Regions from separate parts of the Chitinimonas arctica genome, predicted to be linked through region 2. Evidence: predicted binding sites of a transcription regulator. Region 2 holds the regulator's gene; each other region holds the start of a gene.
What was found. Region 2 encodes HrcA, which represses chaperone genes, less so after heat shock. Its sites were predicted from a motif close to ATTAGCACTCGNNNNNNNCGAGTGCTAAT; they were not measured.
Positions count from the first base shown of each region.

Region 1: the regulator HrcA is predicted to act here: its motif matches at 5,682-5,710, upstream of groES (co-chaperone GroES).
Region 3: the regulator HrcA is predicted to act here: its motif matches at 4,128-4,156, upstream of rpoH (RNA polymerase sigma factor RpoH).

Region 1 covers NZ_CP041730.1:2,080,686-2,088,278, reverse strand. The annotation lists gene FNU76_RS09495 (pilus assembly protein) at 1-3,283, opposite strand, end outside; gene groL (chaperonin GroEL) at 3,572-5,215, opposite strand; gene groES (co-chaperone GroES) at 5,322-5,612, opposite strand; gene FNU76_RS24075 (hypothetical protein) at 6,216-7,295, shown strand; gene FNU76_RS24510 (hypothetical protein) at 7,295-7,593, shown strand, end outside.
Region 2 covers NZ_CP041730.1:5,223,898-5,231,490, forward strand. The annotation lists gene FNU76_RS23610 (ABC transporter substrate-binding protein) at 1-683, opposite strand, end outside; gene recN (DNA repair protein RecN) at 785-2,443, opposite strand; gene FNU76_RS23620 (NAD kinase) at 2,504-3,382, opposite strand; gene FNU76_RS23625 (helix-hairpin-helix domain-containing protein) at 3,438-3,710, opposite strand; gene FNU76_RS23630 (transporter substrate-binding domain-containing protein) at 3,722-4,489, opposite strand; gene hrcA (heat-inducible transcriptional repressor HrcA) at 4,832-5,848, shown strand; gene mltB (lytic murein transglycosylase B) at 5,897-6,967, shown strand; gene FNU76_RS23645 (IS630 family transposase) at 7,045-7,593, shown strand, end outside.
Region 3 covers NZ_CP041730.1:1,728,426-1,736,018, forward strand. The annotation lists gene FNU76_RS24860 (calcium-binding protein) at 1-4,002, shown strand, start outside; gene rpoH (RNA polymerase sigma factor RpoH) at 4,202-5,050, shown strand; gene FNU76_RS07750 (IS630 family transposase) at 5,473-6,552, shown strand; gene FNU76_RS07755 (sugar 3,4-ketoisomerase) at 6,595-7,002, shown strand; gene FNU76_RS07760 (hypothetical protein) at 7,053-7,593, opposite strand, start outside.

The DNA of each region.
Region 1 (7,593 bases), 2.1 Mb from region 2:
TCGGGATTTGACGGAAGTTGATCGGTACGACGCGAACACCGCCTGGCGCCTTCAGGATATTCGTCGGCGGACAGTTGGTCGTGCCCACGGTACAGTCGTAATTCTTGCCGGAGCCGTCCTTGGATTCAGGCCGCGGTATCGGTTGGCCCACCTGTGTCCCCGCAGGCGCATTGGCAGTATAAACCGCTTGATAATTGGCTTCGTACAAGGCGACCGAGCCACCGGCGGTGCTGCCATCATTTGCAACGGTAGGCATGGTAATGACACGATCCGACTGAACAAAGGTCAGTTCGGTGGGAATGCCGTCCAGGCCATAGCCACTGGCATAAGCGTTGGTGCCGCCGAAGTTGACCATATCGGCGTCAGTCGATTTTAGGTCGTTGTTGATATCGACAAAAGAGAAGGGTTTGTTGCTCTTTGTCTTCATCACGCCGCCGGTCATCGGATTCAGCCCCATGATCCAGCCCTTGCCGCCCGCCACGCACTTCTCGACCGTCACAGGCACGCCCGTGCCCAAAAACACCCGGTCATCGTAAAGCATGGGCGATGCGACCAGCCGCTCGCTACTGTCCGTCAGGTCGACGAACCATCCCAGATTGAGCTCTGTTCTGCTGGTAAGGTCCAAGGTATTGTCGGAAACCCGGCGGTAACTGCCTACGCGCTTGGTGGGGTCGACCACCGAGCCGGTAGCCATGATGGTTTGTTCCACGAGTTTTGTTGCGGGGACCGTGGTTGGGTTGGCTGCCAACTCGTCCAAAATGCCGTATAGGGTTTGCTCGTTGGTGTCGGTCCGATCCGCCGGTGTCAACAACTTGCCTGTGCCGAATATGACCAGATTGCCGTGCGGCGCACCGTCGGCATAGTTTACGGGTAGGATGGCCGGTCGCATGATGATGGGCTGGGCGGTAGTGCCCTTCTTGGCGGTAAAGATGGGGTTGGTTGCCACCTTGAAGCCGGTAGCGTCGGCCGAGGTCAGGTCGAAGCGCCACATATTGCCATTGACGTCGCCAGCGTAGACATAGTCAAGCACGCCATCCTGACCAAAGTCCACCCCGGCCGGCGCCGATAGGCCGGTGCTGGTGGCGGGCAAGGCGATCTTCTTGATCAGCGCGCCCGTATTGGCGTTGAGAATAAATAGCGCGGAACTATTGGCCGTGTCGTCGTATGCGGGGTCGGTTGAGTTATCGAAGCCACTTTCATAACCATTGGTCAGGACAACGGCGGGCGTGACGCTACCGGACCCCATGCGCACATTATAGATAATGGAGTTGGGGAAGGAATACCCGACCGATTTATCCTTGGCTTCACTCCATTCCCATTTTACCGTGGTGGCGGGAGTCGGGGCCGGTATTGAGCCGGGGTTCGGCGCGGAGGGGGACGGGAGTTGCGTGGTCACGTCAAGCGCATAATAGCCTTGCCCGCCCTGGCCCAGGCCGCCGACCAGCAAGGTTTTCCAGGCGCCGCTGATTTTGACATCACCCTGCCGCAACGGACCATTCACAGCGTGTACGTGCGGCGCAGAGGGGTTGCCGTAGTCTTTGTCGGTAATGGGCTTGAGGTTGGGGTAAACCGAGGAAGGAATGTAGCCGAGCACTTCCTCCATATTGTTTTTATTGAAACCATGCAGCATGCCGTCATTCGAGCCGATGAATACCATGCCACGGTTGGCCTGGGTAGTCTTGAAGGTGGTGTAGGTACTATCGTTGGAGTAGCCGAACGGGACGCTTACCACCACCGGTTGGGCGTCGATGATATCGCCCAGCTTATTGTTGGTCCGGTCTCGGAAATTGGTGACATTGGTGCCGCGCAGCGAATTGATGACATTTTGTTGTTCTGGTGTCGTGGCGCCCAGGAAGGCTTTCTGGGCGGCCGTCATGGCGCTGAGCCCTGCCGTGTCGTTAAAGACAAAAGCCGTGGTCGAGCTTGCATCCGTCTTGGCGGAATAAATAAGGCGAGAGCTTGCGGCACGCGGCTTCAGCACCGCATTCGCTTCCAGCAAGGAGGTGAAATCGAATTTGCCGTCAGGCAGCAATTTATAGCGGCGCAGCTCGCCATACCAGCCATCGGGGCTGAAAACGGGCTGGTAAACATAGTTATCGGCTTGGGCAAAGTCGGACAGCACCGCCACCCCGCCGGCATTCGAGGAGGCTGCCATGATACTGGACACGGCGTTGCTCAGGGCGCTGGTCAGTTCCGCTTGGCCGAGGGCGGTATAGTATTTCCCGGCGCCGACCTGGGCAGCTGCGGGCAGAACGTCATTATCCACCCCGAAACCCACCGTATAGGTCTGCATATTCTGGTTAGGGAATTTCGGGTCATCGTACGGTTTGCCATCGGCGTCGTTTCCTGAGCCCGGCTTCATATCCAGGTCGTTGGCGTATTTCGCCACGTCACGCAGCGCGCGGAAGCGACCCGTAGAGGAGCCGAAGCCCGGAGTCGTGGTCTGGCCTTCCAAGCTTGCTGGGCAATTCGCGCTGACACCGGTGCAGACGGAGAAACTCTTGGTTTCCTGCGAGCCCGCGGAATTCCATCTGGTGTACGAAATCGCAGCATTGGGGCTGCCAGGCAGCCTGTCGTCGTTGGTCGAGTCGCCGTCGGTCAATACGATGGTGAAGTTCTTTTGGCAGCGGTACTGAATGGGGCTGGTATAGGTCGTGCCGCCGCCGGGGATGGGTTTGTTGGTGTAGGACGTTTTGCCCTCAAAATAGCGGGTGACCTCCAGCAAGGCTTCACCCAACGGCGTGGCGGTTCTACCGCGTAAGCTATCGATGGCATTATCCAATATGGTCTTATTGGATACGCCCCCCGTGGTTTGATCGGCTTGCAGGATGTTCGAAACGATAATGCCAGCTTCACCACGTTCGCTGCCGCCTATGGTATTGGGGTTGGCTACGTGGAACGAGGCAATCCCCCAGCGCAGGGATTGGTTTAGTCTGATCAATTCCTTAGCCACGCCCTTGGCAACGTTCATTTTGTTATTGGGAGTGAGCGTAGGGCTATCCATTGTAGTGCGCCAGCCACCGGTATTATTATTGATGCATGAGGACCAGTTGTTGTTGGGGTCCGGGCAGAGATCCCCGCGCGTAAACGGAGATGGATCTGCTGCGACTTGCAACATACTGGCCGAGTTATCGATCAGCAGCATGATATTGGGCGTAACCGCCGAGGACAGGGTGGGCGGTAGTGCTGGATACGGGCTGGCGGCGGCGTGGGCGACCTGGCTGGCCATGGCCATGCAGACCCCCGCATATAGCGCCTTTATTTTGAACTGATTCTTTTTCATTACCGGCTCCTTGTCTGAATACCTATGGCCCATGCCATGCATTTGCCCTGATCTGTCCCTGGCCGCGCTTCGGCGCTTACGGGGATACTCTTGCCTGCCACGGGGCGCATGCGCCGGTCGGGTGGCAGGATTCGTTGAGCTGGAAGGTAACAGCTCCCCCGGGAGGAAGGGAATCTTGCCTGACAAGCGGACGAGATGGCTATACCAACGGCATTTTATCCCGTAAGCGGGCAAAGAAAAACCCCGCAGTAGCGGGGTTTTTCTCGATAGCGCAAGGCTAAACGGACATTACATGTCCATACCGCCCATGCCACCCATACCGCCCATGCCACCGCCGCCCATCGGGCCGTCTTCCTTCGGCAGCTCGGCCACCATGCAATCGGTGGTCAGCATCAGGCCGGCGATCGAAGCGGCGTGTTGCAGCGCCGAACGGGTCACCTTGGTTGGGTCCAGCACGCCCATTTCCACCATGTCGCCGTACTCGCCGGTACCGGCGTTGTAACCGAAGTTACCCTTGCCTTCCAGCACCTTGGCAACCACCACGCTTGGCTCGTCGCCGGCGTTCTGGACGATCTGGCGCAGCGGAGCTTCGATGGCGCGCAGCACGATCTTGATACCGGCGTCCTGGTCTGGGTTGATACCCTTCAGGTCGGCGATGGCCGAACGGGCGCGCAGCAGGGCAACGCCGCCACCGGCCACGATGCCTTCTTCCACGGCGGCGCGGGTAGCGTGCAGTGCATCTTCCACGCGTGCCTTCTTTTCCTTCATTTCGACTTCGGTGGCTGCGCCAACCTTGATCAGGGCCACGCCGCCGGCCAGCTTGGCCTTACGTTCCTGCAGCTTTTCGCGGTCGTAGTCGCTGGTCGATTCTTCGGCCAGCTTGTTGATCATGCCAACACGCGCCTGGATCGCTTCGGCCTTGCCGGCGCCGTCGATGATGGTGGTGTTTTCCTTGCCGATTTCGACGCGCTTGGCTTGGCCCAGATCGGCCAGGCTGGCCTTTTCCAGGGTCAGGCCGATTTCTTCGGCGATCACGGTACCGCCGGTCAGGATGGCGATATCTTCCAGCATGGCCTTGCGACGGTCACCGAAGCCAGGCGCCTTGACGGCGACGGTCTTCAGGATGCCGCGGATATTGTTGACCACCAGGGTAGCCAGGGCTTCGCCTTCGACATCTTCGGCGATGATCAGCAGCGGACGGCCAGCCTTGGCCACTTGCTCCAGTACCGGCAGCAGGTCGCGGATATTGCTGATCTTCTTGTCGAACAGCAGCACGAAGGGGTTGTCCAGCGAAGCGATCTGCTTTTCCGGGTTGTTGATGAAGTACGGGCTCAGGTAGCCGCGGTCGAACTGCATACCTTCCACGGTATCCAGCGAGTTTTCCAGACTGTTGCCGTCTTCGACGGTAATCACGCCTTCCTTGCCAACCTTGTCCATCGCGGTGGCGATGATGTCGCCGATGCTGGCGTCGGAGTTAGCCGAGATCGAACCGACCTGGGCGATTTCCTTCGAGGTGGTGCAAGGCTTGGAGATGTTCTTCAGTTCGCCGACCAGGGCGATCACGGCCTTGTCGATGCCGCGCTTCAGATCCATCGGGTTCATGCCGGCGGCAACGAACTTCATGCCTTCCAGCACGATGGCTTGTGCCAGCACGGTGGCGGTGGTGGTGCCGTCGCCGGCGATATCGGAAGTCTTGGAAGCCACTTCCTTCACCATCTGCGCGCCCATGTTCTCGAACTTGTCCTTCAGCTCGATTTCCTTGGCGACCGACACACCGTCCTTGGTGATGGTGGGCGAACCGTAGGAACGCTCCAGCACGACGTTACGGCCTTTAGGGCCCAGGGTCACCTTGACGGCATCGGCCAGGATGTTCACGCCGATAACCATTTTCGCGCGAGCGCTGTCGCCGAACTTCACTTCTTTTGCAGCCATGTTCTTACTCTCCAAATTCGTTGCCATGCGGCCGGGGCGCCAGGCGCCGCGCTTCCTCGTGGGAAGGGCCGCTCAGGGATATCCGTTTACTCGATCGCGCAGGCGATCAGGCTTCGACCACGCCCATGATGTCTTCTTCGCGCATCACCAGCAGTTCGTTGCCATCGACCTTCACGGTCTGGCCGCTGTACTTGCCGAAGATCACCTTGTCGCCGGCCTTGACCTGCAGGGCGCGCACCGAACCATTGTCCAGCAGCTTGCCGGTACCCACGGATACCACTTCGCCCATGTCCGGCTTCTCGGCTGCGTTGCCAGGCAGAACGATGCCCGAGGCGGTCTTTTCTTCGGCTTCAACACGCTTGATCACGACGCGGTCGTGCAGGGGACGAATCTTCATAGGGTCTGCTCCTTTGGGGGATTATCTGCAATGCCGTAACAGGCAAAAATCAGGAAATCGATGTTCGCTGTTAGCACTCACTGCTAACGAGTGCTAATGATATGGGCGAGGCGGGTGCATTTCAAGAGCTGGGCGGGGTTGTCGTTGGCCATTCATCTCTGGAGCTTTGCCATTCATGTCTGGAGCGCAGGTCTAGCGCCAGCGCGGTGTCGGGGCGTCTCGGTGCCGCTCAGGCCCGCAGAATCTTCTGAAAAGCAAACGCCCCGCTAAACAGGAACTCCCTGTTTGCGTGTGTTGGCAGCCTGCAAGTGTGGATTTGCTCCGCCCGTGAGGCGCATCCTCTGAGCGTGCATTGGCGGTGCTTGGATAGGCTGCGTGCGGATTTCCTGGGGCAGCTTGGACCAAAGCTGCCAACTGGTCACGTTTGGATGGATACGCAGAGTCTGGACGTGTGTCTCGTTTCGTTGCCTCTCCCGGAGCGGTCTACGCACGAAATGACGAGTGGCAAGATTGGAGAAATCACCCTTTCTGAGCATGGGGAGCAAGTTTTTCTATCTATATTCGGTATAGCAGTATTATTCGCTGTACAGAGAATATCGATAAATGACCGAATATATCTCTCCTGGTTGTGCTCTGATCGAGCGATTCGTGGCCACGCTTGAGGCGCTGCCAAATGTAGACGTCGAGTCGGTCCTGTGGGACTCTTCCTTGGCCTGCCTCAGGCAGATAGTCGCGGAAGTCCGACTCCGCACCACGGTCGAGCCGGTCGTAGTCGCCATTACGACGAAAAAAACTGCTTGCCCACGAGACGTACGTCAACTGCTATCGCAATTCAAAGAACTACGTTCGGTGTACCGAGCCGATGTCCAATTTCTTCTAGCTGCCGAATCGCTGTCGCCCGGGGCGAAGGAACTACTTCAGGCGGAGCATGTCGGCTACTACGACAGTGGCGGTAGCCTGTTTCTGTCGGCTCCGGGGGTCTATGTACTTATCGACAAGCCGCAACCAAAGCCCCAGGAGAAGACAGTGCGATCGCTGTTCTCTGGGCGGCGCGCAAATGTTCTACATGCGCTTCTGATTCACCCGCAGGACTGGTTTGGCGTTACAGACGTATCCTTGCGTGCCCAAGTGGCGCCCTCTACAGCGTCCGATGTTTTGGGCGAGTTGGAACGGTTCGATTGGCTTGCGTCTCGCGGAAAAGGACCAGGCAAGGAGCGCCACTTACGCGAGCCGGGCGAATTGTTAAACGCATGGGCTGAACGGCTTGCGGGCTCAACCGTGCCGATATCGCGTCGCTATTACGTACCCGGGCTGAAGTCCGATGCGCAGATCCAGCGCCTGGGGCGGGTTTTCGATGAGCATCAGGTCGTCTATGCGGTGAGCTTCGAAGCCGCCGCGCAACGCTATGCGCCGTTTTTATCCAGCGTATCGCAGGTGCGCGCTTGGCTAATACCCAGCCCTGGCGCGGATGCGGCATTTGCAGAGCTGGATGCACGCTTTGTCACCGAAGGAGCAAACCTCACTGTCATCGAGACGAAAACTGCAGGAGAACTACTGTTTCGCGAGCAAGTCAATGGCCTCTGGTTGGCTAGCCCCGTGCAGGTTTATCTTGACCTGCTGCGCGGCGAGGGGCGCGCCAAGGAGATGGCTGAGCATCTGCGCAGGGAAAGGATCGGATTCTGATGGCCAAGCCAACGACATTCGACGGCTACAACGACCAATGCACGTATGACTGCGAGCGCGTCCTCGTAACGCTATTGCGCGGGTTGGGCCCTTGGAAGGAGTCGGTCTATCTCGTAGGGGGACTCACGCCTCGTTATCTAGTGAAGGGTCGCCCCCCTACGGTACCAGCGCACGCAGGAACGACGGACGTCGATATCGTGATCGACCTGCAGATACTGGCCAACACGGATGCCTACCACACGCTCGAAGAGAATCTGAAGAAGATGGGTTTCGAGCGAGCTGAAAACGACAAGCAACA
Region 2 (7,593 bases):
TAAAAGCGTATCCATTGCTCATCGGGAATACTGACGAGCGACTTGTTGTTGGCGGCGAACCCCTCCGTCACCAGGCCTGGATAGGTTGCACTGTCGGCCCCGATCACTGCACCGGCAGTCCGATAGATAAATAGGGCTTGCGGATCGGGCAACACCACGATGGGCAACTGTCCCTTGCCGAAATTGGCGGTCAGTTTTTCCGGGGTGCTTTCCTGAATTTTGAAATCGCTCAATTGCCGGCCATTGGCGCTGAGGTAGCGCGACACCAGGAATAGCTGTCCTACCTGTTTTTCGCCTACACCCAGGGCCTGGCCATTGAGCCGCGTCACTTCCAGGCCGGATTTCAGCAGGATTTTGACACTGCCGTTGGAGGTATGGGTTTCCGCCGTCAATTTGATCGGCGCCCCTTCCATGGCCCAACCGACGAAATTGGCGGTGAGATCGCCCGCAACATCGATATTGCCCTCGGCCAGCGCCTTCATCTGGCTATGGCTATCCGCGAAGGGCACCAGTTGGACCTGTACGCCCAGCTCCTTCCAATAGCCCTTGCTCTCGGCGATATCGAGCGGGGCAAAGCCGATATTCGGCAAGTAACCCACCCGCAGCGCGGCGGCATGGGCCGTCGTCCCCAACAGCAACAGGCCCAGCATGGCTGCCCGGCAGCATCCAATCAATTGCGGCATACCCATTCCCTCTATCTCGCTCTGCGGCATTTGCACCGGGCAGCCCAAGCCGGACCGGCACGTTTATTCTCTTGGTCGCGCCTGCAAGGCAGCGCCGACCGCTACTCCGCCCCCAATAATTCCGCCGCATGCCGCCGGGTCGTATCGGTAATATCCACGCCGCCCAGCATGCGGGCGATCTCTTCGATCCGTGCGGCACCGTCGAGCTGGGCGATCCGGCTCAGCACTGCGTCGCGCGTCTGCTGCTTGCTGACCTGGAACTGATGGTCGGCGCTGGCCGCCACTTGCGGCAAGTGGGTAATACACAACACCTGATGCCGCTCTCCCAGCTTCTTCAGCAGCTTGCCGACGATTTCCGCCACGCGGCCGCCGATGCCCACGTCCACTTCGTCGAATATCAGCGTAGGGACTTCGGCAACCTGGCTGGTCACCACTTGCAAGGCCAGGCTGATGCGGGACAACTCACCACCGGAGGCCACCTTGGCCAGCGAGCGGACTGGTGCGCTCGCGTGCGGCGCGACCTGGAACTCCACCTGTTCAAGGCCGAATGCAGCGGGTGTTTCCACAGCTTGCAAGGCAATCTCGAAACGACTGCCGGCCATCGCCATGCTCTGCATTTCAATACTGACCGCCTTGCCCAGTTTTCCGGCGCTCAGCCGCCGGGCCTTGCCCAACTGCTCGGCTACGCGGCGGTAGGCCTGCTCCGCCTGTCGGGCGGACGCTTCCAATCCTTCCAGACCCTCGCCGCCGCCGAGTTCATCCAGGCGGGCCTGCCAGGCGGCCAGCTTGTCCGCCAACTGCTCCGGTTCGATACGGTATTTGCGCGCCAGCCGATAGATATCGTCCATGCGCCGTTCCAACTCGGCCAGCCTGGCCGGATCGAGTTCCACCCGCTCGGCGTAATGGCGCAAGGCGTGTACGGCCTCGGATAGATTGGCATCGACCGCACCCAACAACTCGACCGTTTCGGCCAAGGCGGGATCGACACCGGCCAGGTCCGCCAGGCGGGAATGCACCACCGCCAGCAGGGACTGCACATTGGGTTCGCCGTCCGCCAGCGCCTCCAAGGCGCTCTGCCCACCCTCGATCAGGCTGGCGGCGTGGTTCAATCGGCTATGTTCGTTCTGCAGGTCCTGCCATTCGCCAGGCAGGATCTTGAGCGTGGCGATCTCCTCGATCTGCCATTGCAGGCGCTCGCGCTCCACGGCGAACTCGCCGGCATGCTTGCTGGCGGACAGCAGCTTTTCTTCGGCTTTCTTCCATAGCGTAAATGCCTGCCGCACGCTGCCGGCCTGCTCGGTCTGGCCGGCATAGGCATCCAGCAGATTCCGCTGCGCTTCGCTACGCATCAGCGATTGGTGGGCGTGCTGGCCATGGATATCGACCAGATATTCGCCGACCTCCTTCAACTGCGCCAAGGTGGCGGGCTGGCCATTGACGAACGCACGGGAACGGCCGCCGGCATCGATGGTACGGCGCAGCAGCAGGCTGTTTTCGTCGCCTTCCAGATCATATTCGTGCAAGCGCTGCAGCAGCTCACCCCGTCCGGTCAGATCGAATGCGGCCGAGAGATCGGCCTTCTCGGCGCCATGACGCACCACGCCGGCCTCGGCGCGGGCGCCCAGCAAGAGCGAAAGTGCGTCGATCAGGATGGATTTCCCCGCCCCCGTTTCACCGGTCAGTACGGTAAAGCCGCCGGCAAAGGCCAGTTCCAGTTCATCGACAATGACAAAATCGCGCAGGTGTAGGGACAGCAGCATGGTGAAATGGCAAGGGCTCTTGGTGGGGAAGGCGGAAAACCGGATCGGACGGCGGCAGGCTCAGAACAATCGCTCGCCCCAGTGCAGCTTGTGACGCAGCATATCGTAATAGTTGTATCCGACCGGATGGAGGATACGTAAGGAGTTGCGATAGCGCTTGATGGTCACCCTATCCATCTCGCGCAGATCGAAGTGCGATTGACCGTCGAAGTGCACCTTGACCTCGGAACCGCGCGTCAGCATGAACTCCACCGTGGAGGCATCGTTGACCGCGATGGGGCGCGCCGTCATGGTTTGCGGGCAAATGGGCACCAGCGCGATCGCCGGCACCGTGGGATGCAGGATGGGACCGCCCGAAGCCAAGGCATAGGCGGTGGAACCGGTGGGCGTACTGACGATCAAACCGTCGGATCGCTGGCTGTAAACGAACTGGTCATCGATAAAGATCTCGAACTCGATCATCGATCCAAGCGAACCACGGCTGAACACCACATCGTTGAACGCCAGCGCACCATGCACTTCGCGCTCGTCGCGTATCACCTTGGCGGCCAGCAGCATTCGCTCTTCCGGTACAAAGTCGCCGTCGAGCATGCGGGGGATGATGGATTCGATATCGTCCACGCCGACATCGGTCATAAAGCCCAGCCGCCCCTGGTTGATGCCGACCAATGGAATCCGGTAAGGCGCCACCAGGCGGGCAATGGACAGCATGGTGCCATCGCCGCCCAGCACGATCACCAGGTCGGCCACCTTGCCGATCTGGTCCGGCGGCACCACCTGGGCGTCCGCGAGCGGATGTTCGGCGGCGGTATCGGCATCCAGGATGATGCCGGCACAACCCTGCTGGTGCAGGACTTCGGCCAGGCGGCGCAGCGGCCCGCCAATATTCGGACTATTGCGCCGCGCCACCAGGGCGATTTTCTTGAAGAGCGTGCTCATGGCCGAGATTTAACATGAAAGGCCGCGAAATTGCCAATGCAAGCCTTGCATGCGCTCACAACAGTGTTTTGCGCTCGGCCGTAAACGTCCACCAATTACGCGCTTCGCCAGTGCCGGCAAAGTGCACCGCGGCCATGAAGACATCGGCCACGCATGGATCGTGGCGCTGGCCGGTGGCAAGACAGAGTTCATGGTACAGGGCGATGGGGTCGCGCCCTACCAGTTCGGCCGGCTTGCCGATTCCCAGCGAACGGAGGTCGGCGGCAAGCGAGGGACCCACGCCTGGCAGGTCCTCCAGCCGTTCCATACCATGACGTTTTGGCGGCATGGCGTCTTGTATCAATAGATATTGAAAATAAAGTACTTACGCTGGGTTTCCTGGTAGATACCGTTATCCAGCACGGTCGCCAAAGCCTTGTCGAAGCGGGCTTTCAGCGCCTTGTCGCCCTTGCGCAAGGCAATGCCCTGGCCTTCGCCGAAGAACTTCGGATCGACCACCGCCGAACCGACCAGCTCGAAACCCTTGCCGCTCGGGGTTTGCAGGAAGCCGTAATAGCCGGCCACCACATCGTCCATGGCCAGGTCCACATCGCCCTTGGCCAGCGCGGCATACAGCTCGTCGGCGCTCTTATAGCGCTCGATGGCCGAGGTCTTGGCGTACTTGGCGGTCAGGTAGCGATCATAGGTGGTATCGACCTGCACACCGATCTTCATCCCCTCGATCCGCTTGGGCGAAATAAACACATAAGGGACCCTTTTCGCCTTGGAGAAGAAAAAGGCCGGCGTGTTGGCATAGCGGTCGGTGAACTCGACCAGCTTCTTACGCTCCTCGGTGATCGACATCATGGCGACGATGGCGTCCACTTTCTTCTCGTTCAATGCAGGAATCAGGTCGTCCCAGTCGGTACGTACCAATTTGCATTCGACCTTCATTTCCTTGCAGAGGGCCAGCGAGATATCGATATCGAATCCCTTCAGATTGCCCTTGGCGTCCACTTCGGAAAACGGCGGGTATTTACCTTCAATGGCAATGCGCAGGGTTTCGGCGCGCACGGCGGGCAGGCTCAGCAGCAAACACAGTGGCAGCAACAAGCGTAGAAATTTCATTTACATACTCTCCGTTAATCATGAACGATTGCGAATCAGGCTAGCCGATCCACTGCCGAGCCCAGGCGGGGCGGGCCTGAATCCGATCTACGACCCTGCTTGTGCGAGGCACTTCAAGCGGGGGTGCTTCCTTGCGCCATATAAGCAAATACCACTTTAGTACAAGCGTAGACCAGGCAGCCTACGCCACGGGCTTGAAGGCAACAACCGCCGCATACCGGTCTGTTGCGTCGCAACAAAATAATCCACGTACAAATGCAACAAAACAGGTGTACCGGCAAGGCCGCCACGGCAACGTTACATATTGCTTGTCTCAGGACAATAGCGCGTTAGAATCGTTTCATGCTAAGCGAACGCGCCCAAATTCTGCTCAAAACCCTGGTCGAACGCTACATTGTAGAAGGGCAACCGGTCGGTTCCCGTACCTTGTCGAAGTTTTCCGGCCTGGAACTGTCCCCGGCTTCCATCCGCAATGTGATGGCCGACCTGGAAGACCTTGGACTGATCACCAGCCCCCATACTTCGGCAGGCCGGATTCCCACGCCACTCGGCTATCGCCTGTTCGTCGATAAACTGATCACCATCCAGCCCCTGCAGCAGGTGGAAATCCGTGAACTGCAGGATCAGTTGCAGCCGGACAACCCCACCCGCGCCGTGGCGGCCGCGTCCAACCTCTTGTCGCAACTGACCGAATTCGCCGGTGTGGTCATCTCGCCCAAGCGGCGCGGTATTCCGCTCGCCCAGGTCGAATTCGTCCGGCTGGGCGAGAAGCGTGCCCTTCTGATCCTGGTGACCGCCGATGGCGATGTACAGAACCGCATCCTGATCACCGAGCGCGACCATACCAGCGCCGAGCTGGTCGAGGCCACCAATTTCCTGAACCAGCATTGCGTCGGCAAAACCCTGGAAGAAGTCCGCAATGTGGTCTACCAGGACCTGCGCAATCTGCAGAGCAATATCTCGGCCTTGATGAACGTGGCCGTCGAAGCCGGCAGCCAGGCCATGGCCGAGCAAGCCGTCCCCATGGTGATCAGCGGCGAAAGCAATCTGCTGCGGGTGGACGATCTGTCCGGCAATGTCGAGCGGCTGCGGCAATTGTTCCGCGTCTTCGAGGATAAGACCGCCCTCCTGCAGCTGCTGGACCACGGCAACCGCGCCGCCGGCGTCCAGATATTTATCGGCCAGGAGGCCGGTATTTCACCGCTGGATGAATGCTCGGTGGTCACCGCGCCTTACAAGGTCAATGGCCAGATCGTCGGCACCCTGGGGGTGATCGGCCCGACCCGCATGGCCTATGAACGCATTATTCCCATCGTCGATATCACCGCCCGCCTGCTATCGTCCGCGCTCTCGCATTAGCCTAGCCAGACGGCGGCGCCCCGCCCCATACAGAAACCGGAATCCGTTTTGATCCTGCGCCCCCTGCTCCTTACCTTGGCCGCCCTGTGCTGTTTGGCCGACGATGTCTCCGTCGCCAATGACGAGCCGGCTTTTACCCAACGTGACGATGTCCGTGCCTTTATCGAGGAAATGGTCGCCCAGCCGGGCTTCGAACGGGATACGCTGACCGAGCAGTTGAACCAGGTCAGGCTCAAGCCCAATATCCTCGCCATCCTCGACAAGCCTTCGACCAGCCGGCCCTACCATGCCTTCCGGCCGGACTTCGTCAACGACACCCGCATTCGCCTGGGCGTGGCCTTTTGGCAGGACAATGCCCGCACCCTGCAAAAGGTGTCGGACCATTACGGGGTCGAAGCGGAGTATCTGGTTGCCATCCTGGGGGTGGAAACCCTGTGGGGCCGCGATACCGGCAGTTTCCGCGTCATGGATGCCCTCTCCACCATCGCCTTCGGCTACCCACGGCGGGCCGACTACTTCCGCAAGGAATTGCGGGAGTTCCTGCTATTGGCCCGCGACGAGCGTCTCGACCCTTTCGAGTTCAAGGGCAGCTATGCCGGTGCGATGGGGGCCCCGCAATTCATGCCCTCCAGCTTCCATGCCTACGCGGTCGATTGGGACGGTGACGGCCGCCACGACATCTGGCGCAACACCGGCGATATTCTCGGCAGCATCGCCAATTACTTCGCCAAGCATGGCTGGAAAAAAGGCGAGCCGCTGCTGGTGCCCGCCACGGTCGTGGGCGAGGCCTACACGCCGCTGGTGGAAGACAAGTTCAACCTGCACTACAAGGTCAGCGAGCTGGCCGCCTTTGGCGTTACGCCGGCAGTGCCGCTACAGGGCGATCCGCTGGCGGTGCTGGCGCCCCTGGAGCATGAACCGGGCGTCACCCGCCATTGGCTGGGCCTGGCCAATTTCTACGCCATCACCCGCTATAACCGCAGCACTTTGTACGCCATGGCGGTGCATGAGCTGGCGGGCAAGATCAAGGCAGCTTATCTTGATCCGTCGCTACTGCCACCGCCGCCGAAACCGGCGAAGGCAGTAAAGGCTGCAAATAGACAAAAACGTAGACGCTAGTGTGGTGTCTCAAAAGTAGAATTAATTAAATATTTGGTATAATTGTCGTAGTTCAATAGCTCATGGAGACTATGACGATGACCAGAACGGGCCGCCCGATCAAGAAGCTGGAACTATCCGAAGAGCAGCGCAGAGAGCTGAATGCACGTTTGGCGCTGCGCAAGGCGCCGGCCGATGAGAAGCTACGAATTCAGATTGTGCTCAGTTGTGCTGACGGCGAAGGAGGCAAAGAGATCGCGAAGCGGCTGGATACCACTGCGCAGACCGTCTCAAGGTGGCGTCGTCGGTACGAGTCGTATGGTCTGGCAGGGCTGACCGATGCACCGAGGTCGGGGCGGCCTCGCACGGTGCTAGACGAACACGTTCAGGCGGTGATTGATCGTGTCCGGAACAGTAAGCCTACTGACGCGACGCACTGGAGCGTGCGCACGATGAGCAAGGCAACAGGCGTGTCGGCGTCCACAGTGCAGCGCATTTGGCACGCGTTCGGGCTCAAGCCCCATCGGCTGGAGACGTTCAAGTTTTCCACCGATCCGAATTTTGTCGATAAGGTCCGCGATGTGGTGGGCTTGTACCTCGCCCCGCCGGATCGTGCCTTGGTGCTCTGCGTGGATGAGAAGAGCCAG
Region 3 (7,593 bases), 1.8 Mb from region 2:
CTTGCTGGTGGTCGCGGCAATGATGTCTTGCATGGAGGCGTTGGCAATGACGAGCTCTACGGGGAGGAAGGGAACGACAAGCTTCTCGGCGAAGTGGGCGATGACACGCTTTTTGGCGGCCATGGCGACGACAACCTGATTGGCGATATCGGCAATGATTCGTTGTCTGGCGACGAAGGCAACGATATCGTGGATGGCGGTCTTGGCAACGACCAACTTTTCGGTAGTTGGGGCAACGATAAGCTATTGGGCGAAACGGGCGATGACTCGCTAGCCGGCGATGCCGGCGACGATGAACTCATTGGTGGCCTGGGCGACGACCAATTCAATGGCGGTGAGGGCAACGACACTTTGATCGGGGGCACGGGTGCCGACTATCTGCATGGCAATCTGGGCGATGATATCTATCTGTACGGACGCGGTGATGGCGCGGACATAGTTGACGACAGGAACGTACAAGTCGGCGCATCGAATATCCTGCAATTACGCGATCTCAATCGCCAGGACCTCATCAGCCTGCGCTTCGCGGCAGACGAGCAACTGGGCTCGCTGGTACTGGAATTCGGCCAAGGCGATCGGATTACCATGATCGACTTCTTCACACGTGAATCCATCTGGCGTGGTGATACCGGCCTATCTGCGATTCGATTTGCAGACGGTAGCGAAACCACCCTGCCTACGTTGTTGAAGGAGATGGGCCTCACGCTGGGCGAGTCCAGTGATCGACTCATCCAGCCGGTTTCCGGCGCGATCAAGGTCGATGGTGGATCCGGCGATGATTCCCTTAGCGGCCATGCAGGTGACGATACCCTGAAGGGCTCCGTAGGAAACGACCAAATCAACGGTGGCGATGGTGACGACACCTTGATCGGTGGTGTCGGCAATGACCATCTGCTTGGTGGCTTGGGTACCAACACCTTCCAGTACGCCCGTGGCGATGGCGCCGACAAAGTAGATAATCTACAGGGAGAATCGGCGGGCGCGAACGTCCTGCAACTGCAGGATATCAATCGTAGCGAGTTAGGTCTCCGGTACATCATGGAAGGCGAAGTGCGCTCGCTCGTGCTCGACTTCGGACAGGGCGACCAAGTTACCATCATCGACTACTTCAATCGCCTGGGTGCTTGGGCGAAAGATCGCTACACCGGCCTCTCGGCTATACGTTTCGCCAATGGCAGCGAAGCCGGTCTGCCTACTTTGCTGGCAGAGTTGGGCCTCACGCTGAGCGAAGGCAATGATCAATATATCCACACCTCTGTGTTCGGTGTCCGGATCAAGGGTGAAGGCGGCGACGATTCGATTACCGGCAACGCTGGCAACGACCAATTGGAAGGCGGTCTAGGCAACGACCAATTCAATGCCGGCGACGGTGACGACACCTTGATAGGCGGGGCCGGTAACGACCATCTGTACGGCGGCCAGGGGAACAATAGCTACATCTTCGCTCGTGGAGATGGCGCGGATCGGATCGATCACATTAGCACCCAGGGCAGCGCAGCCAATGTCCTGCATTTGCAGCAGCTCAACCGAGGTGACCTTAGCCTGCGCCTTGATGATGAAGGTGGACTAAGTTCGCTGAAACTCGACTTTGGCCAAGGCGACCAAGTCACCCTTATCGACTACTTCAATCGCCTCGGTGCCTGGGGGAAAGGCGGCTACACCGGTCTCTCGGGTGTCCGTTTTGCCGATGGCAGCGAAGCCAGTCTGCCTACGTTGCTGGCGGAATTTGGCCTCAAGCTGAGCGAAAACGGTGATCGTTATATCCACGCTCCAGGGTCCGCGGTCCGGATCAAGGGTGAGGGAGGCGACGACTCAATTACCGGCAACGCCGGCAACGACCAGCTGGAAGGCGGTCTTGGCAACGATCAGTTCAATGCCGGCGACGGCGACGACACACTGATAGGCGGGGTAGGTAACGACCAGCTGGAAGGCGGTCTTGGCAACGATCAGTTCAATGCCGGCGACGGCGACGACACACTGATAGGCGGGGTAGGTAACGACTATCTGTATGGCGGCATGGGGAACAATACCTACATCTTCGCTCGCGGAGATGGTGCGGACCGGATCGATCATATTAGTGCACAGGCGGGCGGAGCCAATATCCTGCGATTGCAGCAACTCGATCGCGCCGAGCTGAGCATGCGTATCAGCGAAGAGGGTGGGCTGAGTTCACTGGTACTCGACTTTGGCCATGGCGACCAAGTCACCCTCATCGATTATTTCAATCGACGGATACACTGGGGCAGCTATACCGGCTTTTCCGCAATCCAGTTTGCCGACGGGACCCAAGTCAGCCTGCAGACTCTGTTGCAAGACACTGGTATCCAGCTGGGTAATGCCAACAACCAATTCGCCTTACCCAGCAACCTGGCGGCACGGCTCTACGGCGAAGCAGGCGACGATAGACTCGAAGGTAGTACAGGAAACGACATACTGGTCGGCGGCACGGGCAGCGACTTCCTGAGTGGCGGCTACGGCGACGACACCTATCTGTTTGCCCGTGGCGATGGCGCCGACATCATCAACGATCGCTACGTCCAAACCGGCGCATCGAATGTCCTGCGCCTGACCGATCACAACCGAAGCGATCTACGCCTGGAAGTGGCTGCCGATGGTCAATCCTTGTTGCTGAACCTCGGCGCAGGCGACCAGATCAATGTGATCGACCTCTTTGCCCGTCAACGGATATGGGGCGGCGATACCGGTCTATCCGCCATCCAGTTCGCCGATGGCAGCCAGATCGCTTTGACTGCGCTGCTGGCCGAGGCAGGGCTGCGGCTGGGCCAAGGCAATAACAGCTTTAGCCAAACCGTGGGCGTGGCCATACGGGTCCTTGGCGAAGAAGGCGATGATTCGATTGTCGGTCATATCGGCAACGATACCTTGGAAGGTGGCATCGGCAACGACCAGATAAGCGCCAGCGAAGGCAATGACCGTATTGAAGGCGGCGCCGGCAATGACAATCTGTTCGGCGACGGTGGCAATGACACGCTGGTCGGTGGCATCGGCAGCGATTTCCTGACAGGCGGAATCGGCGACGATACCTATGTTTTCGCTCGCGGAGATGGGTCCGACATCATCAATGACCGTTATACCCAAGATGGCGCGCGAAATGTGCTGCGCCTGACCGATCTCAATCGCAGCGACTTGCGTCTGGATATCAGCGCCGATGGCCGTTCGCTATTGCTGAACTTCGGCCAGGGCGATCAAATCAATGTGATCGATTTCTTCCCGCGCCAAGTGGTGTGGAATGGCGATACCGCATTGTCATTGGTGCAATTCGCCGATGGCTCGCAAGCCAGCTTGACTACCCTGCTAAAGGAAATGGGTCTCAAGCTCGGCGCGGCCAACGATACCTTCTCCCAACCTGTCGCCGCTGGCATTCAAGTCAACGGCGAAGCCGGCAACGACACCATCAACGGCGGCAAGGGCGACGATCTGCTGACTGGCGGCTTGGACCAGGATGTATTGGTCGGCAATGGCGGTAACGACACGCTTGCTGGAGACAATGGCAACGATCAGCTCCAAGGCGGTGCGGGAAGCGATACCTATGTGTTCGCGAAGGGCGCAGGCGTGGATCGTCTGCTGGATAATGCGGGGAACGATACGGTGCAGTTCACGGATGTGAAATCCACCGACGTCACCGCCGTGCAGAAGATCGACAGCCACCTCGTCATCAAGTATGGAAATAACGACCAACTTACCGTGGAAAACTATTTCGATGCCGGCAACCCTGCGGCCTACAGGATCGAGCAGTTCCGCTTCAGCGACAACACCGACTGGAACGACAGCGCGATTCAAGCGAAGTTGGCGGCCACGCCGGCAGCCATGCAGCGTCCACCTAGCGTTTCCACCATTCGATCCGCTTCGGTCGATCAACAGCTATCCGGCCTGGTCAACGCCATGGCAGCTTTCGCGCCGATGGATGCCGTGCAGTTGGAACAGTCCATGCCCGCGCATGAGCTGCACAAGACGATATTTGCCGTAAATCGTTCGATGTAAGCCAAGTCCGCTTGGTCGATAGCAGGGGGCCTAGCTTGCTAGGCCCCCTGCGCACCTACACCCGGCCTCGCGCTTGCGCGTATGAGCCATGTCCCCATGCATTTATACCGGAACTTTCCCTACTGATTGGCACTCCTCTCATGAGAGTGCTAATATCAGCGCGCCGAGTAAGTTAACGGCGCATAGGAGCAATACCACGATGACCACGATGACCCTGCCGGTACTTTCCTCGGGCGACAGCCTGGATCGGTATATCCAGCAAATCAGTGCTATCCCGATGCTGACGCAGGAGGAAGAAACCTCGCTGGCCACGCGCCTGCATGAGCACAACGATCTGGAAGCCGCCGGAAAACTGGTGATGTCGCATCTACGGGTGGTGGCCTCCATCGCCCGAGGCTACGCCGGTTACGGCCTGCCGCAGGCCGACTTGATACAAGAAGGCAATATCGGCCTGATGAAGGCGGTAAAGCGCTTCGAGCCCGCGCGCGGCGTGCGGCTCTACTCGTTCGCGGTCCATTGGGTCCGCGCCGAGATCCACGAATACATCCTGCGCAACTGGCGACTGGTGCGTATCGCCACCACCAAGGCGCAGCGCAAACTGTTCTTCAACCTGCGCAGCATGAAGAGCAGCCTGAACGCGCTTACCCATAAGGAGGCGCAGCAGATCGCCGACGATCTGGGCGTCAAGCGCGAGGAAGTGCTGGAGATGGAAACCCGCATGACCGGCCACGATGTGGCGCTGGTGGCGGACGATGGCGATGACGAGAGCTATGCTCCGATCGACTGGCTGGCCGATAACGACAATGAGCCGGTAGCGGTGCTGGAACGGCGTGCGACCGATCGGCTGCAAGGCGAGGATCTGCATGCGGCGCTAGGGTCGCTGGATGATCGCAGCCGCCGGATTGTCGAAGCGCGCTGGCTGAGCGACGACAGCGGCGCGACCTTGCATGAGCTGGCGGATGAATTCGGCGTTTCCGCCGAGCGAATTCGGCAGATCGAGGTGAAGGCGCTGCAGAAGATGAAGACAGCGTTGGCTGTCGCGGCTTGACGGTAGTCGGTGGCAAAAAAGCGCGTCGAGCCATTCGACGCGCTTTTTTTATGGCTGAGCCTAAACGTACCAGACCAACCACGGCGGCAAGACCGACACGCGAAGGCCATACTACGCGGGCCCGGAAACCCTCCGAGGGTTAAATGCCGTTCGGCATTTTTATCACGCCACTTGTCGAAAAAAATAACTAGGCAACTCAAAGCGCTAGCTGATCACCTAACATGGTGGATGCACATGCTACTCATGAGGGTTTGATAGCTTGCAGCAATTTGAAGTATGCTAACGGGATGAATAGGCGTGCCTTAATACAGCGGCCTCCCCTTTCAATTTTGCATCAGCAGCTAGTGTGGTGTCTCAAAAGTAGAATTAATTAAATATTTGGTATAATTGTCGTAGTTCAATAGCTCATGGAGACTATGACGATGACCAGAACGGGCCGCCCGATCAAGAAGCTGGAACTATCCGAAGAGCAGCGCAGAGAGCTGAATGCACGTTTGGCGCTGCGCAAGGCGCCGGCCGATGAGAAGCTACGAATTCAGATTGTGCTCAGTTGTGCTGACGGCGAAGGAGGCAAAGAGATCGCGAAGCGGCTGGATACCACTGCGCAGACCGTCTCAAGGTGGCGTCGTCGGTACGAGTCGTATGGTCTGGCAGGGCTGACCGATGCACCGAGGTCGGGGCGGCCTCGCACGGTGCTAGACGAACACGTTCAGGCGGTGATTGATCGTGTCCGGAACAGTAAGCCTACTGACGCGACGCACTGGAGCGTGCGCACGATGAGCAAGGCAACAGGCGTGTCGGCGTCCACAGTGCAGCGCATTTGGCACGCGTTCGGGCTCAAGCCCCATCGGCTGGAGACGTTCAAGTTTTCCACCGATCCGAATTTTGTCGATAAGGTCCGCGATGTGGTGGGCTTGTACCTCGCCCCGCCGGATCGTGCCTTGGTGCTCTGCGTGGATGAGAAGAGCCAGATTCAGGCACTGGATAGAACGCAGCCTTCACTTCCGCTTACGTTCGGCAAAGCAGAAACCCGGACACACGATTACAAGCGGCACGGGACGACTTCGCTGTTCGCAGCTCTGGATGTGGCCACTGGCAAGGTCATTGGCCAACTCAAACGTCGCCACCGGAGCGTCGAATTTCTGCAGTTCCTCAATACCATCGACGCAAGCGTACCGGCAGACCTGGATATCCACCTGATCATGGACAATTACGGGACGCACAAGACGGAGAAGGTGCGTGCCTGGTTCGCCAGCAGGCCACGCTACCATCTGCACTTCACGCCAACTTCGGCCTCCTGGCTCAACCTTGTGGAGCGTTTTTTCTCACAAATCAGTGAGAAGTGGATCAAGCGTAGTGCCCACAGCAGCGTCGCCGATCTAGAGCAGTCAATCCGCCACTACTTGGACATCCACAACACCAACCCGAAGCCCTTTGTATGGCGCAAAAGCGCAGATTCAATCCTTGAGGCCATTGCTCGTGCAGGCAAAGTTATTAATTAATGCTGTTTCAGGTACACCACACTAGCAAGGTAAGGAATTAACATGTCGATAGATCTTTGCCAAATCATTGAGCTGCCAAAAATCCATGACCCACGAGGGAATCTCACGTTTATTGAGTCGAACAATCAAATCCCGTTCGATATTAAGCGTGTCTTTTATTTATATGACGTACCCACGGCCTCGGACCGTGGTGCGCACGCCCATAAAACCCTACATCAGTTCCTGGTTTGCTTGTCCGGCAGTTTCGACGTAGCGGTCGATGACGGCTCCAATAAGAAAATCATCCATATGAATCGCCCATGGCAAGGCTTGCACATCCCGCCGATGATCTGGGCATCCGAGATTAATTTCGATGCCGGTTCGGTGTGCTTGGTATTAGCATCCGCACTTTATGATGAATCGGACTACTATCGTAAATACGAGGAATACCTTGCCGCACTGGTAAAATAGAATCCGCCCGACCAGCACCCATTCGGGTACTTGGTAGGGCGGATTAGGCTTTACCAAGCGTAGAACGATTGCAGTTCCGGTTTTTCCTTGGCATGAATCAGCCTGGCATATTCGGACAGACGGACCAAGTGATTGAAAAACTCGGCCGGCTGATAACGCTGTCGATAGGCATCGCCAAACCGGCGGCCCAAATCGATACAGGCTTCGGGATCGGCCAGCGCTTGGCTGACCGATGCCTGGATACTCTCCTCGCTGAAGTCGAATGCTCGCTCATTCAGCGCAGGCATCACCCCTTCCAGCCAGTTGGATTTATTGGTCAGGCCAAATGTATAAAGGCCGGCGGCCCGCATCATGCGCTCGTGGCAGGAGTTATTCACATTCGGCGACATGTCGATAATGCCCAGCGCGTCCTGGATCACGGTGTTACAGGCGTGGAAATCCACCGTCTCCACAATGCGCGCCTGGGCATTGCTCATATCAAGATGGTCCCAGTTGGCGCCTTGGATCAACACAGGGAAGGGTAGCAGTGCCTTGGCTATCATGGTCGACTTGATCCGCCGCATATAATCGTCGAGCTGTGCGACGTACAAT